DNA from 3 places in the Paraburkholderia caffeinilytica genome. Region 3 is predicted to be linked to each of the others. Evidence: riboswitches for the same ligand, from Rfam matches in the RefSeq annotation. Region 3 holds a riboswitch; each other region holds the start of a gene.
The links. A riboswitch is a leader RNA that binds a small molecule or an ion and turns the genes downstream of it on or off. The one in region 3 is predicted to bind cobalamin.

Region 1 (5,852 bases), 310 kb from region 3:
TCGCAGTTGGCGATCGCGCCGAGGAAGTCGCGCTCCGAGGTATGCAGCGCGCCCTTGATGAATTGCACGACGCCGAGGCGCATGCCGTGGCCTAGCACCCGCACGGCCATGCCGAATGCGGCGGTGGTCTTGCCTTTGCCGGTGCCGGTATTGACGATCAGCAGACCTTTTTCGACGGTCGCGCCGGCCTGCTTTTTCTCGTGGCCTTCGCGCCGGCGCTCGGTCATGCGTTGATGCGATTCGGGATCGGTCTTCATGGGAGGTCCTGTTCTTGAGTGCCGTTGTTTGTCTGTTCTCGGGCGGAGTGGGCGGTGGTCGAGGCTATCGCCACCGTGACGCCGTTGTGGATGGTTTTGCGCACGAGTAGCCGTGCGTTAGAGGCATTGGGTGCAAGCGACGCAGGCGAGGCGATGGGTGCAATCGAGGCAGCCGATGCAACTGACGCAGCCGACGCAAATGTCGGCGTGAGGGCCGCACCGGGAGCGTTAGCCGTATCGGATCCGGTCGCTGCGGCGAGCAAGGCGCACGGTTCGCAGACGCCGTCGATGCCGAGATGCTCGCGTGCGGCCGCAGACGGATTGTCGACGGAGATCGCCGCAATCTGTTCGCGGCTGAACAGCTTCAGCGGCAGTGCATGACGTGCGCAGAATTCGACCAGGCCGGTTTCGTGAGCTTTGATGTCGACCGAGGCAATCGTGCGGATTTCATCGAATGCGTGCGAGCCGAGTGCGGCACGCACAGCTGTTTCGATTTGCTCTGCGGAGCTGTGCGAACGGCAGCCGATGCCGACGGTTAGCGTTTTCATGGCACGTCCGTGGGGTTCGCGGGGCTAGTTGCGTTTGCCGCTCGCGCAGCCTCCAGCGCTCCCGCCGAATCAGCATTGATCGCATCCCGCGCCCAGGCCAGCGACGCCACGCCGCCAATGACCACGATCGCCGGCGAGCCGAGTCCGGCGCGCGAGACCGCATCCGCGAACTCGCCGAGCCGCGCGAGCGTATGCCGTTGCTCGGGACGCGTAGCCGATTCGATCGCCGCGCACGGCGTTTCGGGGCTCATCCCGGCCGCGAGCAATGCGTCGACGATTTCGTTGAGCCGCCGCATGCCCATGTAAACCACCAGCGTCATCCGCGTGGCGGCGAGTGCGGCCCAGTCGGGCTCGCCGCTGCCGGCGCCGTGTCCGGTGACGAACACCACGCCTTGCGCGTGATCGCGATGCGTCACGGGAATGCCGATTGCCGCGGGCGCCGCAATTCCGGCGGTGATGCCGTTGATCACGTCCACGTCGATGCCGGCGGCATGCAGCGCCTGCTGTTCCTCGCCGCCACGGCCGAACACGAACGGATCACCGCCTTTCAGACGGGCGACACTGCGTCCCGCCTGCAGATGGTCGAGCATCTGCGCGACGATGCCGGCTTGCGGCGTTGACGGATGCCCGCCGCGTTTGCCGACGTACACGACCAGCGCATCGGCGCGCGCGAACTGCAGCACGTCGGGGTTCACCAGATCGTCGACCAGCACCACATCGGCTTGCGCCAGCGCGCGCGTCGCCTTGAGCGTCATCAGCTCGACGTCGCCGGGGCCGGCGCCGATCAGCCAGGCGCGGCTCATCGCGGCGTGCATGGCGAGCGCCATGTCGTGACAGGCGGAAACGGATGAGGCTTGATGAGGCCGCAGGCGGCGGACATTGAGGTCATGCGGTGTGACGGATTACGCGCGACGAACCGGGCCGCTCGCCGCGTTTCCCACAGGAACACGCCAACGGCCGCGCTACGTCGTGCTTTTTGCGCCTTCACATCCGTCCCTCGCGGATTCCGGCAGCCGGCAGCGTGACGCTCACTGCCTCCGCGTCTGGCCGGTATCCGGGCTGACGGCCTCACGCGTTTTGCCTTCCCGTCCGGATTCGTCAGACAGTGGCATCAAAAACGCATGCGCGATGCGAAAGCACCGCAGGTCGCTTACCGTTGCGGGGACAGCACAGGTTGAGCGCAGCGAGCGCGGCCTGTTTCCCGTTTAACTGCACATGCGAACGCATATGCGGGCACCAAACGCGCGCATACGATAGCACAGGGCAGGCCGCGCCGACACTGCGGAAAGGCCCTGCCGCGGCCCGCGCTTCCTTGACGGCGCGGGGGTCGCGGGCCTAAACTCGCACGCACTTTGGTGCTCGTGTGCGCGCTCGTGCGCATGCAGTTAAACGGGAAACAGGGTGCCCACCTGCAATGGACCGGGTCAACCTGTGCTGCCCCCGCAACGGTAAGCGAAAAGCGGTGCGTTTTTCAGCGCCGCGGAGCCGGCTTCGATGTCCACGCGCAAGGCCGCGTCGGCATATAACCACTGGGCGAGAAATCACTCGTCCGGGAAGGGGAAGCGGCGCTTTCGCCAGCCCGGATACCGGCCAGATTACGAAGAATGACTACCGCGGGGATGCGGTGGGGCGTTCATGACCTCATTCCTGTTTTCTGTTTTTCAGTTGCCCCGGCAGCGCCGTTGTTCGTCCCCGTGTTTGGTCAGTGTCGTGGTTTGGGGCATGTGCCTCGTTTGCCCGACCTATACACATTGACAATGCGCCGGCGTGCACGTGCAACTTCTAGGATCGACCTCACGATGCAAACTCAAATGCGCAAGATCCCCGTCACCATCGTCACGGGCTTTCTCGGCAGCGGCAAGACCACGCTGCTGCGGCACATTCTTCAGCATGCGGGCGGCAAGCGCATCGCGGTGATCGTCAATGAGTTCGGCGAACTCGGCATCGACGGGGAAATCCTCAAGGGTTGCGGCATCGGCTGCGATGAGAACGGCGTCGAAACTGAAGGGCAGCTGTATGAACTCGCGAACGGCTGCCTGTGCTGCACCGTGCAGGAAGAGTTTTTCCCGGTGATGGAAAAGCTGGTCGAGCGCCGCGAGCAGATCGACCACGTGTTGATCGAAACGTCCGGTCTCGCCTTGCCGAAGCCACTGGTGCAGGCGTTCAACTGGCCGCAGATCAAGAATAGCTTCACTGTCGACGCGGTCGTCACCGTGGTGGACGGCCCGGCTGCGGCAAGCGGCCAGTTTGCCGACAATCCGGTCGCGGTGGATGCGCAACGCAAGGCCGATCCGAATCTCGATCACGAATCGCCGTTGCACGAATTGTTCGAAGATCAATTGTCGGCGGCCGATCTGGTGATTCTGAACAAGACGGATCTGCTCGACGAAGCGCAGCAGGCTTCTGTCGAGGCCATCATCCGCGAAGAAATTCCGCCGCAAGTGAAGATCGTGCGCGCGCAGATGGGTCAGCTCGACTTGCATACGCTGCTGGGCCTCGAAGCAGCGTCGGAAGAGACGATCCATCTGCGCCACGACCATCACGGTTCGGCCGAAGACGCCGATCACCACCACGACGAATTCGATTCGGTGGTGGTGCAGGCGCATGTTTCGTCGCGCGAAGCCGCGATCGCCGCGTTGCAGGGGCTCGTCGAAACGAACACGATTTACCGCGTCAAAGGTTTCGCGGCGCTGCCGGGCGCCGCGATGCGTCTCGTGATCCAGGGCGTGGGCCGCCGTTTCGATAGTTACTTCGACCGGCGCTGGCAAGCGGGTGAAGCAGGTGAAGGGAGCGAACGCCAGCAAAGCCGCTTCGTGCTGATCGGCGAGGACCTCGATCAAGCCGTGCTGCAACAGGCATTCGACGCCGCCTTGGGCGCCGTGGCGAGCGCCCTGCCGCAACAGGCGTAACCACTTATGCATCTGTTGCGCACCACGCCGGGCGGTTTTGTCGACGACACGCAAGGCGTGATCCGTATCGATCAGCGGCCCGCCGATATCGTGGTGCTCAGCTCCGCCGACACCACGCTGTCGCTGCTCGCGAGTGTGTTTCCCCGTCTCGGCGAGGGCTTTCCGAGTGTGCGGCTCGCGAACGTCACGTATTTGCGGCAACCGGCGTCCGTCGATTTCTATGTCGAAGACGTGTTGCAGCATGCGCGTGTCGTCGTGGTCGATCATCTTGGCGGCGAGGCATATTGGCCGTACGGGATCGAACAGGTGGTCGCGCTCGCCGAGCGCAAGCAGCAGACGCTCGCGATGTTCTCCGGCGATCTGCAGGAAGACCCGAACCTGCTCGCGCGCAGCACCGCCGACGCCGATCTGTGCCATCAGCTATGGCGCTATCTGCGTGAAGGCGGGCCGCAGAATGCCGAGGCGTTCCTGCGTTTTATCGCGTACCGCTCGTTTGGCTGGGGGCGAGAGCCTGCGCTGCCGCGCGCGTTGCCTGCCGCGACGCTCTACCATCCCGAACGCGACACGCCGATCATGGCCGACTGGCAGGCGCGTTGGCGGAAGGGCGCGCCGGTCGCCGCGATTCTGTTCTACAAGGCGCATCTGCAGGCGGCCAACACGGCCGTGTTCGACGCCCTGATCGATGCGCTCGAGGCGCAAGGCCTGAATCCGCTGCCGATCGCGATCACCTCGCTGAAAGATGCGATGAGCCGTGAAGTCGTGCAGCAGCTGTGCGCGCAGCATGATGTCGCGCTGGTGCTCAATACGACCGCATTCGCCGCGTCCGCCATCGACGACCCCGAGCCGCTCGCGCTCGCCGGCGACGCACCGGTGATGCAGGTGATCCTGAGCGGCGGCAATCGCGAAGACTGGGTCAAGGACAATCAGGGCCTCAACTCGCGCGATATCGCCATGCATATCGCGTTGCCGGAAGTGGACGGCCGCATCATCACGCGGGCGATCAGCTTCAAGGGCCTCGCCTATCGTTGTCCGCATACCGAAGTCGATGTGGTCCGCTACCAGCCGGACCTCGAACGCGTCGGCTTTCTGGCCGAACTGAGCCGCCGCTGGTGCCGTCTGCGCACGCTCGGCAACGCGGACAAGAAACTCGCGCTGATTCTCGCCAACTATCCGATGAGCGAAGGGCGCATCGGCAATGGCGTGGGGCTCGATACACCGGCCTCGGTGGTCGGCATTCTGACCATGTTGCGCGATGAGGGATATCGCCTGGCCGAGCTGCCCGCCGACGGCGACGCGCTGCTGAAGAAGCTGACTGAAGGCGTGACCAACGATCCGGTCGTGCGTGACTTGCGGCCTGCGTTGCAAAGCCTCGCGCTCGACGACTATCTTTTGTACTTCAACGCATTGCCCGCAGAAACCCGCTATGCGCTGAATGCGCGTTGGGGTTCGCCCGAACAGGATCCGACGTTGCGGCGCGGCCGTTTTATGATCGCAGGCTGGCGCTGCGGGCAGGTATTCGTCGGGATTCAGCCGTCGCGTTCGCGCGAGCAGGGCGATTACGCAAGCTATCACGACGCCGAACTCGTGCCGCCGCATGCCTATCTGGCGTTCTATTTCTGGCTGCGTCACCAGTTTGGCATCGACGCGGTCGTGCATGTCGGCAAGCATGGCAATCTCGAATGGCTGCCGGGCAAGAGCGTCGCGTTGAGCGACGCCTGCTGGCCCGATCTGATTCTCGGTCCGATGCCGCATCTGTATCCGTTCATCGTCAACGATCCGGGCGAAGGCAGTCAGGCGAAGCGTCGCGCGCAGGCCGTCATCATCGATCACCTGATGCCGCCGCTCACGCGCGCCGAAAGTTACGGGCCGCTGCAGGATCTCGAGCGCCAGGTCGACGAATACTATGAAGCGCTGATGGTCGATCCGCGCCGCTCGAAGCTGTTGAGGCGCACGATTCTCGCGACCATCGTCGAGCATAGGCTGCATGACGAGTTGAGTCTTGCGGAGCCGAACGGCGAGGACGCTGAAGATGCGCTGCTGACACGGGTCGATGCGTGGCTGTGCGAGTTGAAGGAAGCGCAGATTCGCGATGGTTTGCATACGTTCGGGCAATCGCCTGACGGTGTGCAGCGGCGCGA
Region 2 (5,852 bases), on a different replicon from region 3:
GGCGTGACGTTGGCGATGGTGCTGTTCGCGTATCAGCGCAAGCGCTCGTGGCTGCAGGTCACCGATTTCGTCGCGCCGATGGTGCCGACCGGGCTCGCGGCAGGGCGCCTCGGCAATTTCATCAACGGTGAGTTGTGGGGCCGCGTGACCGATCCGTCGGCGCCGTGGGCGATGCTGTTTCCAGGCGCCGCGCCGGACGACGCCACGTGGCTCACCGCGCATCCGCAACTGGCCGCGAAATGGCATCTGAACGAAGTGTTCGCGCAATATCACATGCTGCCGCGTCATCCGTCGGAGTTGTATGAGATCGCGCTGGAAGGCGTGGCGCTGTTCTTCGTGCTGTTCTTCTTCTCACGCAAACCGAAGCCGATGGGCGCGATTTCCGCGGTGTTCCTGATCGGCTACGGCCTTGCGCGCTTCACGGTGGAATTCGCGCGCGAGCCGGACGATTTCCTCGGCTTGCTCGCAATGGGCCTCTCGATGGGCCAGTGGCTCTCGCTGCCGATGATCCTCGTGGGCATCGGGATACTGGTGTGGTCCTATCGCCGTGCGCGGCGTGAACCGGCGCAAGCCGTCGGTGCGAACTGAGCGCTCCGGTTTAGCGTACCCGTGCGGTTTCGTCGTCGATACGCGGTGAACCGGCGCGGTTGCCTCGCGCGCACTAACCGCTACGTTTTATCGTAGTGAGCAGCCAAGAAAAAAAGCCACGGCATGCCGTGGCTTTTCCATTAACGCGGGACGTCTGGCGCAAACGCGTTATTTCATCTGCACCGAGCCCGACACGTTGACCGTGACCGTCGACGTGCCGCCCTCGATCGGCACCGGCGCGGATGCCTTCGCATCGGCACTCATTGCGCGTGCGCTCATCATCATCATGGGACGCGGCATGACGCCGTTGTGCCCGACGTTGACCTCGCGAATCGAATAGCTGTTGTAACCGAACGCCTGCGCCGACGAGGCGGCTTGCTCGCGGAACGACTTGATGGCTTCGCCGGTGAGCTTCTGCTCCGCGGCACGCTGCGCTTCAGGCGAGAGCGAGAACTGCACGTTGCCGACCTGCATGGTCGATGCCATCTGACCGGCGAGCTTCGACGCCGCGGCGAAATCGTGCGATTCGAGCACAACTTCGGTACGGCCACGCCATGCGGAAATGCGGCCGTCACGATCGGTGGACGGGTAGATCGAGAAAGAGCCGGTGCGAGCCGTCACACCGCTCACGCCCTTGGCTTTTTGCAACGCCGCGTCGGCGCGCTGATTCAGCGTAGCGGTGAGCGCGGACGGATCGCTTGCTTCCTGCTCATAGAACAGCGTGATGTCGACGACGTCTTGCGGCACTTCCGCGCTGGCCTGCGCATTGAGCGACAGCACGCCCGCGGGCTGATACGGCGCCACACCCTGCGCGCGAGCCATGGCCGGTGTCAGCGCGAGCGCGGCAGGCGCGGCGCACACGAGCGCGAGAGCGAGTGCACGTGCGGTGTTTTTCGTCATTGTTGGACTCCTTGCTTGAACGGGTTGTGCGCGATTGGAGCGAACGCCATGCGATGGCACAACGTTTGCGAGTCCGTTAGGCGCTTGTAACCTGAGCTTGGTTCCCTAATTTGACGTTTGCTCAACGTTTGCCTTCGGTCGTGCGCCGATCTGAGCATGAGTCAAGCGACACCGGGTCACAGGTGCGCAGGCAACGTCAAACAAGACGTTTGGTGATGAAGCGCCACTCGGCTTCGGTCACCGGCGTGATCGACAGGCGGTTGCCTTTGACGAGCACGCGCATGTCCTTCAATTCCTCATGCTCGCGCAGCGCGGCAAGCGGAATCAACGGAATCTTCTTTTTGAACACCACATCGACGAGCAGCCAGCGCGGCGTTTCCTGCGACGACTTCGGGTCGTAGTAGGGGCTCTTCTTGTCGAATTGAGTGGGGTCCGGATACGCGGTGGACGATACCGCCGCGAGCCCCGCAATGCCTGGCTCGGGGCAACTCGAGTGATAGAACAGCACACCGTCGCCGACCTGCATCATGTCGCGCATGAAGTTGCGCGCCTGATAGTTGCGCACGCCAGTCCACGGCAACGTGTGTTGCGGCGCCTCTGCGAGATGGTCGATGCTTGCTTCGTCCGGTTCGGACTTCATTAGCCAGTAGCGCATGAATCGAATTGAACGTTAAAGGTTTGAGAATACAGAAGAAAAACCGGGACCAAAAGAAAAACGGCACCGAACCGAAGTCCGATGCCGTTTTGAAGAAGGTCCCCGCCTTAGCCGCTAGGCCGGCATCCTGAACCGGGGGTTCAGAATTGGTCGCAGTTAGCAGCACTTCGGGTACATCAGACAGAGTGACGCGCACACCCGTGCTACAAATTTCCACAACCGTGCACATGGCATTGGTTCAAGGAATATATGACCTTGGCGAACCAGGCAGGGAAGTCAAACCGATTGAATTCAAAACGTTTGCACGAATCTTTGCTCATGCACCTTGTTTGAATCCGCAGCCGATCTCGGGACCGGCTACAAGATACTTACTGCATGCTGTACTGCTGAATCACAGTACCCAGCTGTTCGTTCATTTGGTGCATTGTACGCCGGATTTCTTCTGCGGGAAATGCTTCTCCGTGCCGCACGCTGCTTTGCAGCTTAAGCAGTTCCGATGCCAGCGACAGCGCAGCCATGACAGCAATGCGATCCGTGCCGCGCACGTTGCTGCTATTGCGGATCTTCGACATCTCGGCGTCGACGCGTGCAACCGCTTCAAGCAGCGCGCCTTCGGTTTCCGGCGAGCAGGCGAGGCGATAGGGCACGCCGAGAATCGATACTTCGATCTGCTTGGTGGTCATGCATTTTCTCCGTGGCGGGTGACGTCGCGCTCGGCTTCGTCCTCATGCGGCGCGTCCTCGAGCAGATCGAGCTGATTGTCCGGCTCGCTGTGCGCGCGGGCCCGCGGCAGTTTTTCGAGGATCGCATTGAGGCGCACCTGGGCGTCGTCGATCTTTGCCGACAGCGCGTCGCGTTCCGCCTGCAGCGCATCGCGCTCCTCGCGCATCAACGCGAGTTCCGCGCGCGTGGCCTCTGCTTCGGCCCGCATTTGAGCGAGCTGATCTTCGAGCGCGAGCCGCGCCTCATTGTGGCGTTGGCTGATCGCGATCAGCTTGCCGATATTCTGGGAAAGTGTTTCGAGTTCGGTGAGCATCTGCTGCGTCCTCTAAAGACATCGCATTTTAGCGCGGAATGTCGCAGGTTCCGACAATTGTCTCGTTTCGAGACGTAACAACATCGCTTTGTGCACGCTTTTGTCGCCCCTATGATGAAAAACAACTCACGCATCGGACAATAACCTGCACTTAACAGAACAGTTCGCGCACGGATTAACCATTCTTGACGGACCTGAAGGCCGCTCCTAAACTGGCCGCACTCTGGTGCCCGCGCGTGCTTTTCCACAGTGCGCGCAGTTAAACGGGAAGCAGGGCGTGCCGTTCGCCTGAACGCACCAACCTGCGCTGCCCCCGCAACGGTAAGCGACCGCATGTGTCATGCAGGTCGATCCCGATCGCGTGTTTGAAGCCGAACACGCGAGTGTGCCACTGCGCGTCACGCGTGGGAAGGCGGGATCGATGTGTCGCCAGCCCGGATACCGGCCGGAGGGAGAGGCTCGTTCCCGCGCAAACGTAAAACAACGCGGGCGCCTCGTTACGCATCGGCCCGCGGGGAAGCGGGCCGTGCACGCTATCCACAGGAATGTCATCCCATGCTGTCCCCGATCGCTCGCACGGCGTTGCTCGCCTTTGCGAGCCTGCCGCTCGTCGCGCATGCGCAAGCTGCTGCGTCTTCGTCGCCGTCTTCCTCTTCCTCGGCCGATGGAGAGGCTGACGGTTCGTCACCCACGGTGTTGTCGCCTGTTGTCGTTACCGCGGAGCGCGGGCCGCAACCGCTCGCCGATGCGATCCCGCAGACCACGCTGTTCGATCAGCAGGACATCGCCGATACGACCGCAACCGATTTGCCCGGCCTCCTGCAACTCGCGCCCGGCGCGCAGATTTCGCGCACCGGTGGCCCGGGTTCCACGGCGAGCCTGTTTCTGCGCGGCGCGTCGTCGACGCAATCGCTTTTGCTGATCGATGGCGTGCGGGTCGATTCGGTGAGTCTCGGCGCGCCGCAACTCGCGCAGATTCCGCTCGACCAGATCGATCACGTCGAAGTCGTGAATGGCAACGTGTCCGCGTTATACGGGTCCGGCGCAATTGGCGGCGTGGTACAGGTATTCACGAAAGACGGCGGCGACCATCCGCCGCGTTTCAATTTTTCGGTGGGCTATGGCAGCTATCACACGCAGACGCAGCAGGCCGGCGTGAACGGCGCGCTGGATCAAGACGGCAACACCACCTTCAGCATCTCGCTCGCGCGTTCGAAAGACGACGGTTTCTCTTCGCTCAATCCGTCACAGGCACCCAACGCGAATCCGAACGCGAACGGCTATCTGAACGAAAGCATCTCGGCTTCGCTGCGTCGCAAGTTCGGCGACAAGTGGGACGCGGGCGTCACGTATTTCCAGTCGAACGGCAATAACAGCTACGACAACGCGTATGGTGTGCCGACCGATCTGAACAACCTGTACAGCAAAGTGCGTCAGTTGTCGGTGTTCGCGAACGGCAAGCTGACCGACGGGTGGACCACGCACTTCATCGTTTCCGAAGGCGACGACCGCAGCGTGTCGAATGCCAACGGCCTCTACAACGGCCGCTTCGATACGGACAATCGGCAGTACACGTGGCAGAACGATTTCGCGCTCGCCGCGCAGCAGAAACTGCAGGTCGGCTATGAGCATCTGGATCAGAGTCTCGACTCGGATACGTTTGCCGCGCCCGACCGGCATGTGGACTCAGGCTTTGCCGGCTATACGGGGCGTTTTGGGCGCAATCAGATTCAGGCCAACGTGCGGCGCGATCAGTATTCCGATTTCGGCGGAGCGAACAGTTACTATCTCGGCTACGGCTTCGACATCACCGAACATTGGAAGGCGACTGCAAGCTATTCGGATTCGTTCCGCGCGCCGAGTTTCGACGATCTGTACTATCCGACCAGCGGCAATCCGTCGATCCAGCCGGAGCGCAGCCATTCGATCGAGGCCGCGTTGCAGTACGCATCGAATGTGCTGGGCGTGATGCGTCTTACCGCGTTCCAGACGCGTTATTCGAATCTGATCGACTACGAGCAGGTCACGCCCGGCATCTATCTGGCCGAGAACGTCGGCCGTGCGAAAGTGCAGGGACTCGAAGGATCGTGGAGCGGTCATGTGGGCAAGACGGATGTGCGCGCGTCAGTGACACTGCAAAATCCCGTCGACCTCGATCGCGATACCGATCTCGTGCGGCGTGCGCGGCACTTCGCGTCGCTGGCGGTGAACCGCGGCATTGCGGGGTGGCGTGTCGGCGGCGAGTGGATCGTCAGCGGCGCCCGTGAAGACAGCAGCGGCACGCTGGGCGGTTACGGTGTGGTGAATCTGTCGGCGCGCTACGACATCACGAAAGCGTGGTACGTCGCCGCGCAGATCCAGAACCTGTTGAACAAGGACTATGAAACGGCCTACTCGTATAACTCGCCGCGGCGCGGTGCATATGTCACGGTCGGTTGGCAGCAGCAGTGACGACCGTACCTGCATGAGAACGTGCCGATGAACCGCAGCTCGAGCCCGATGCCCACGACCGCGTTGCGCGTGATGAGCGCGAAGCGCGCGGTCGCGATCTGGCTCGCGCTCGCGGCAATCGCGCTGGCCGTGCTGATGGCATCGCTTGCGCTGGGCAGCGTTTCGCTCGCGCCTGCGCGCGTGCTGGCGGCGTTGCTGCCGTCGCACGCGTCGCAAGTCGAG
Region 3 (5,852 bases):
GTCGTCGCACCGCGATATTCGCGCACGATGTCCAGCGCTTTATCCAGTTGCCAGGGCCGTGCGCGAGAAATCGGGTTATAGAAGGCCATCACCAGGTCCGCTTCGGCCGCATGCCGAAGGCGCTTTTCGATGATGGTCCAGGGTTTCAGATTGTCGGATAACGACAGCATGCAGAAGTCATGGCCTAACGGCGCACCGGCTTGCGCGGCAGTCGCCATGGCAGCGGACACCCCCGGTACGATGGCGAGTTGGACCGCGCGCCAGTCGGCGTTCGTCGAACCGCCTTCTTCGAGCGCTTCGAGCACTGCGGCTGCCATCGCAAACACGCCGGGATCGCCCGACGACACCATCACCACCGAGCGTCCCGTGCTCGCAAGTTCGAACGCATGACGAGCCCGCTGCATTTCCTCGCGATTGTCCGTGCCGTGGACGCGCTGATCGGCGCGCAATGGGCCGGCCATTTTCACGTAGGTTTCGTAGCCGAGAATATCGGTGGCTTCGTTCAGCGCGGTTCGCGCGGCGGGCACCATCAGGTCCGCGCGGCCGGGGCCGAGACCGATCACAGTCAAGCGGCCGCGCGGACGGCCAATCGTGTTCGGGTCGATTGCCAGCGCGGCCAACGCGAGTGCAACCCCGGCGTTCGCGTCGTCATGCAACGTTTGATAGGGGACGCGCAGCGCGGCATGCAGCAGATTGCTCGGCGGCTCGCCGTCCTCCGGACGCGCCTTTGCAAACCGCAGCGGTACGTTCAGGCTCGCCGCCGCGTCGGCGAGCGCCGCGTTCGCCATGTGTTCGGCTGAAGCCAGCAATGCCGCGAGTGAAAGCGTCGCAAGACCCTGCGCGTCCAACGCGTCGCGCACCAGGGCGGCGATTCGCGCGCCGGAATCCGGCGGCGCCTCTGCACCGGAATGTGCACCGAAGGCCGGATCCATCTCGGAATGCGCACCCGCACCCGCACCCGCACCCGCAACTGTCACTGCCGCCACCACACTTCGTGGATGAATGACCAGTTCGTCATCGCGCCCATCCCACGCACGCGGCGTCACGCGAATCGCGAGACGTGCCGAATCCGAGCGAGGCAATTGCGCATCGTCGAGCCACGGTGCTTCACCCTCGATGCGCGTGCTCTCACCCGCCAGCAGATCCGAAACAAAGCGCTTGCCTTGTGCCAAATCCGCGAGTGCATAGCCGTCAGGCGGATTGAGCACGCACGTGCCGAAGCGCAGTTCGCCACTTGTCGTGATCGCGGGCGACACGGCCAACGCAGCCGCCATCTCGCGAGCCATCACGTTGACGCCTGCAAGACCGCCGAGCAACGGCACGACCGCACTGCCGTCTTCCGCGACGGCCAGCACCGGCGGCTCGACGCCCTTGTTCGACAACAACGGCGCGAGGCAGCGAATCACGATCCCGGTCGCGCACAACGCGATGATCGGCGTGCCGCGCGCATACAGCTCACGCAGATGCGCGCCGAGGTCCGTGTACGACGCGTCAGCCTCGACACGTGCCTGCAAGGCGTGCACCTCGCAACCCGCATACAGCGTCTGAATACGCCGCGCGGTCTCCAGCGCACCCGCGCCGAGAATCACAATGGCGGGTGGCGTCAACCTTGCCATTTTTCCCCCGGCACGACGAGCAATGAAAAATACGGCGATGCCATTGGATCGACTTCATCGAGCGGCACGATGCGCTGATTGCCCATCGTCGCGCGTTCGACGTAAAGCGCACGATGCGCGAGCCCCAGTTCGCCGAGCACGCGCCGCACCTTGTCGAAATTGCGGCCGAGTTTCATGATGACCGCCGCGTCCGCGTCTGCGAGACGCCGGCGCAGTTCGTCTTCAGGCAATACGCCTGAGAGCACCGACAAACTCTGATTGCGATACACCAGCGGCGAGCCGAGTACCGCCGCACCGCCGAGCATCGAGCAGACGCCGGGTACGACTTCGGCCTCGAAACGCGCTGCGAGGCGGTCGTGCAAATACATGTACGAGCCATAGAAAAACGGATCGCCTTCGCAAATCACCGCAACATCGCGGCCCGCATCGAGATGGCCGGCGACGATCTGCGCGGCGGTGTCATAGAAGTCGGCGATGATCGCTTCATACGAAAGCGGCGGCTCGAGCGCTTCGGTGGTCACGGGATAAACGAGCGGCAGATGCTGCTGAGCATCGTGCAGATGCGCCTCGATGATGCTGAACGCGTTGCCCTTCTTGCCCTTTGCGACGAAATACGCGACTACGGGTGCCGCTTTCAGCAAACGCAGCGCTTTCAGCGTGATGAGTTCCGGGTCGCCGGGGCCGACGCCCAGTCCGAATAACCGTCCTTGCGCGCTCATTTACTCGACCTCCGTCGCCAGCGCATTCACGGCGGCGGCGGCCATCGCGCTGCCGCCGCGCCGGCCGTGAACCACGACGTAGGGCACGCCGCGGCTGTCTTCGGCAAGCAGCGCCTTCGATTCGGCCGCGCCGACGAAGCCGACCGGAAAACCGAGGATCAACGCGGGCTTCGGCGCGCCGGCATCGAGCATGTCGAGCAGATGAAAGAGGGCGGTCGGCGCGTTGCCGATCACGACGACGCTGCCGGCCAGATGCGGCCGCCACAATTCGAGCGCGGCGGCCGAGCGCGTATTGCCGAATTCACGCGCGAGCGCGGGAACGTCCTGATGCGTGAGCGTGCAGATCACGTCGTTGTTCGCGGGCAGCCGTGCGCGCGTGATGCCTTGCGCCACCATGCCGGCGTCGCACAGAATCGGCGCGCCCTGAGCAAGCGCAGCGCGGCCCGCAACCCCGGCGCCTTCGGAAAACTGAAGATCGTCGACGACGTCGACCATGCCGCAGGCGTGAATCACGCGCACCGCGAGTTTCTCGAGGTCGGCGGGGATGCGCGCGAGATCGGCCTCCGCACGTATCGTCGCGAAGGATTGGCGATAGATCTCCTGACCGTCGCGAATGTAATCAAGCATCTGAGGGGCTCCGGGCCGGATGTGCCAATGGGTCGAGCATGTCGGCGGCCTGTTCGATCGTGAGTTGGTGCGCGATGCACGAGCCGAAACCCGGCGCGCCATCGCGGCGAAAAAGGTCGTAGATGCCGGGCGCCGCGGCCAGCAGCGTGTACGGCGCGCAATGGGCGGCGGCGCACGAGCGCGGACAGCCGCTCAGATGGACATCGACGCCCTCGGGTAAGCGATTCGCCAGCAGCAGCGCGTCCGCTTTGGTGTCGGCGAGGCTTTTGGCGCAGCCTGTGGAACCGGTGCAGGCGATCAGGTGCGTAACGCGTTGTGACGGATCGCAGGCAAGACCTAGCGCGTTCATTTCAGCGAGCACGGCGGGCGCGGCATGGGCCGCGATATCGGGCAGTAGCACGCTTTGCCAGGGCGTCATGCGCAACGTGCCGTTGCCTTGCTGTTGCGAGAGCGCGGCGAGGCCGCGCAAGGTGTCGGCGTCGAGGCGTCCGAGCGGCGGTTGGCCGCCTACGTGCCGCATGCCAGCGACTCGCTGTGCGTGCGCGCCGAGTCTGAGCGCGGCATCGGCAGGCGTGCTGCGTTGCCAGTGCGCGAGCGACGTGTCGCGTGACAGCGGGAAATCGACATACGTTTGAGCGTGCTGTAACAGCGCGTCGACGGACTGCTGGGCAAGCAGGTGGCGCATGCGTGTGGCATCCGGTGCGGCCAGGTCGAGGAACGTGTGTAGCAGCGCACGGACCAGACCCGCGACTTGCACGGGGAGCACGGCGGCGAGGGCGCCTGTGTTCGCGTCGCCCACCACAGGTGGGCAACCCGCCAATCCAAACACAAATCGCACGCCGTCTTCAGCTTGTGTTGCCGCCAGCCAGACATCGTGCGGATGATCCAGTCTGGCAAGACGCTCGCCACCATCGAGCAAAAGCGCGAATTTGGGCGATAGCGCCACGAAACGAGCATCGGATTGCAGCAAGGCGAGCAGTTCGACGCAAAGGGGCCTCGTGTCGAACAGTGCAAATGGGTCGCGTCCGGCAGTCGGGCTCACCATCACATTGCGCACATCGTCCGCAGCGGATGCTGAAATCGAGCCGGCAGCGTGTTGTGCGGTTGCCGATCGCGTATTTGAAGCGTTCGCTGCGACGATCCGGGGCGTGTCAGAAGTATCCGTCGAGATCGCGAGCAGCAAGCTCTCAGCATCTGCTGCACCGGTCGCCCTGATCGTCCCAATCGGCCCGAGCCCCGCATCGACCAACGCGGCGATCAACGCCGCTTCATGCCCGCTTCGCACGCCCCGCACCTGCAAATTCGCGCGATTGGTCAACTCGATCACACCGGCCGCATGCTCCTCGCTCACGTCGGCGACTACCGCGGCTTGCGCCGCGCTCAGCTCGCCGCCGGGCAACCTGATCCGGCAAAGCCCGCCGTCGCGTGCGGCGACAATGCGCAGCAGCCCCGGACACGCCGAGGGCCGCAGCGCCAGGGCCGCGTCGGGCAAAGCAGTGGAGGGCGAAGCTTGATTCAAGACGGACACCGGGTTTAGCGTCGCGCGACGGCCCGAGCGCCGCCCTGGCGGGCATTGCTGCGGCATCGGTACACCCCGCCCGATGTAGGCTGGCACGAACAGTCTGGCCGGCAGGTCTCCTGGCTGGCAGGTCATGGTCCACCGCGGCCTTCCCGGTCGAACCAGTGGCGCGGAGCGCAGGCGGACTCGCTGCATACAGTTGCGGGGGCAGCCACAGTGACACTGTGTTCCCTCTTCGGCCCCGAAGGGCACCGGCGGCTGTATTATGCCTTTTTTCGAACAGCACAACGAGGCTGGACGCTTTGATCGGCGTGGCACAGCGCATTATTTGAAGATACAGAATGAGGATGGATGCATGCCGGCGTGGCTGACCGTGGTGGGCATGGGCGATGACGGCTTCGCCGGTTTGGGGAGGCCCGCGCGGCGTGCTTTGCTGGAGGCGTCGGTGGTCTACGGCGGCGAACGGCATCTGGCGATGCTGCCCACGCGTCTCGCCGCGCGCCGTGCGGCATGGCCGAAGCCGTTCGATCTCGCGCCTTTGCTGGCGGAGCGTACGGGGTCCGTGTGCGTGCTGGCGAGTGGGGACCCGATGCTGTTCGGCGTCGGCGCGACCTTGGCGCGGCACTTGCCGGCCGGCGAATTGCGGGTGCTGCCCGCGCCGTCGTCGTTGTCGCTGGCGGCCGCGCGGCTTGGCTGGCCGTTGCAGGACGTCGCCACGGTGTCGCTGGTCGGGCGGCCGTTACCGACACTGAATGCCTATTTGCACGACGGCGCGCGCGTCTTCGTGCTGAGCGCGGACGGGCGCACGCCCGCTGCGCTGGCCGAACTGCTGAACGCGCGCGGTTTCGGCGCGACGCGGATGACCGTGCTGGAACATTTGGGCGGAAATCTCGAGCGGCACATCGATGGCCGTGCGGACCAGTGGCCCGCGGGCGAAGTGGCCGCGCTGAATCTGATCGCGCTTGAATGCCGTGCAACGGAAGGCGCCCCGCGTTTGCCGTTGACCGCCGGCTTGCCCGACGACGCCTTTCGCCACGACGGTCAGCTGACCAAACGCGACGTCCGCGCGATCACGCTGGCGCGCCTCGCGCCGACGCCCGGCGAATTGCTATGGGATGTGGGTGCGGGCAGTGGCTCGATCGGCATCGAATGGATGCGCGCGCACCCGACATGCCGCGCGATTGCGATCGAAGGGCACGCGGAGCGGCAGCGGTTCATCGAGCACAATCGCGATGCGTTGGGTGTGCCGGGTTTGCAACTGGTGGCCGGGCGCGCGCCCGATGCGCTGGAGGGATTGGCTGTGCCGGACGCCGTGTTCATCGGCGGCGGGGTGACGGTGCCGGGCGTGCTCGACGCCTGCTGGGCGCGTTT

Region 1: it holds a riboswitch for cobalamin, as region 3 does, so the genes downstream of both, cobW (cobalamin biosynthesis protein CobW) here and cobG (precorrin-3B synthase) in region 3, are expected to answer to the same signal.
Region 2: it holds a riboswitch for cobalamin, as region 3 does, so the genes downstream of both, DSC91_RS29570 (TonB-dependent receptor domain-containing protein) here and cobG (precorrin-3B synthase) in region 3, are expected to answer to the same signal.

Annotation. Positions count from the first base shown of each region.
Region 1 covers NZ_CP031466.1:1,692,790-1,698,641, reverse strand. Annotated here, with positions in the region: gene cobO (cob(I)yrinic acid a,c-diamide adenosyltransferase) at 1-257, opposite strand, end outside; gene DSC91_RS07540 (cobalamin biosynthesis protein) at 254-805, opposite strand; gene cobA (uroporphyrinogen-III C-methyltransferase) at 802-1,608, opposite strand; cobalamin riboswitch at 1,834-2,061, opposite strand; cobalamin riboswitch at 2,142-2,414, shown strand; gene cobW (cobalamin biosynthesis protein CobW) at 2,605-3,714, shown strand; gene cobN (cobaltochelatase subunit CobN) at 3,721-5,852, shown strand, end outside.
Region 2 covers NZ_CP031467.1:2,959,943-2,965,794, forward strand. Annotated here, with positions in the region: gene lgt (prolipoprotein diacylglyceryl transferase) at 1-588, shown strand, start outside; gene DSC91_RS29545 (SIMPL domain-containing protein) at 757-1,488, opposite strand; gene DSC91_RS29550 (EVE domain-containing protein) at 1,685-2,143, opposite strand; RNA gene ssrS (6S RNA) at 2,239-2,420, opposite strand; gene DSC91_RS29560 (cell division protein ZapA) at 2,512-2,826, opposite strand; gene DSC91_RS29565 (ATPase) at 2,823-3,179, opposite strand; cobalamin riboswitch at 3,387-3,643, shown strand; gene DSC91_RS29570 (TonB-dependent receptor domain-containing protein) at 3,735-5,630, shown strand; gene DSC91_RS29575 (FecCD family ABC transporter permease) at 5,658-5,852, shown strand, end outside.
Region 3 covers NZ_CP031466.1:1,382,180-1,388,031, forward strand. Annotated here, with positions in the region: gene cobJ (precorrin-3B C(17)-methyltransferase) at 1-1,616, opposite strand, end outside; gene DSC91_RS06215 (precorrin-2 C(20)-methyltransferase) at 1,604-2,335, opposite strand; gene DSC91_RS06220 (precorrin-8X methylmutase) at 2,336-2,962, opposite strand; gene cobG (precorrin-3B synthase) at 2,955-4,490, opposite strand; cobalamin riboswitch at 4,574-4,752, opposite strand; gene cbiE (precorrin-6y C5,15-methyltransferase (decarboxylating) subunit CbiE) at 4,837-5,852, shown strand, end outside.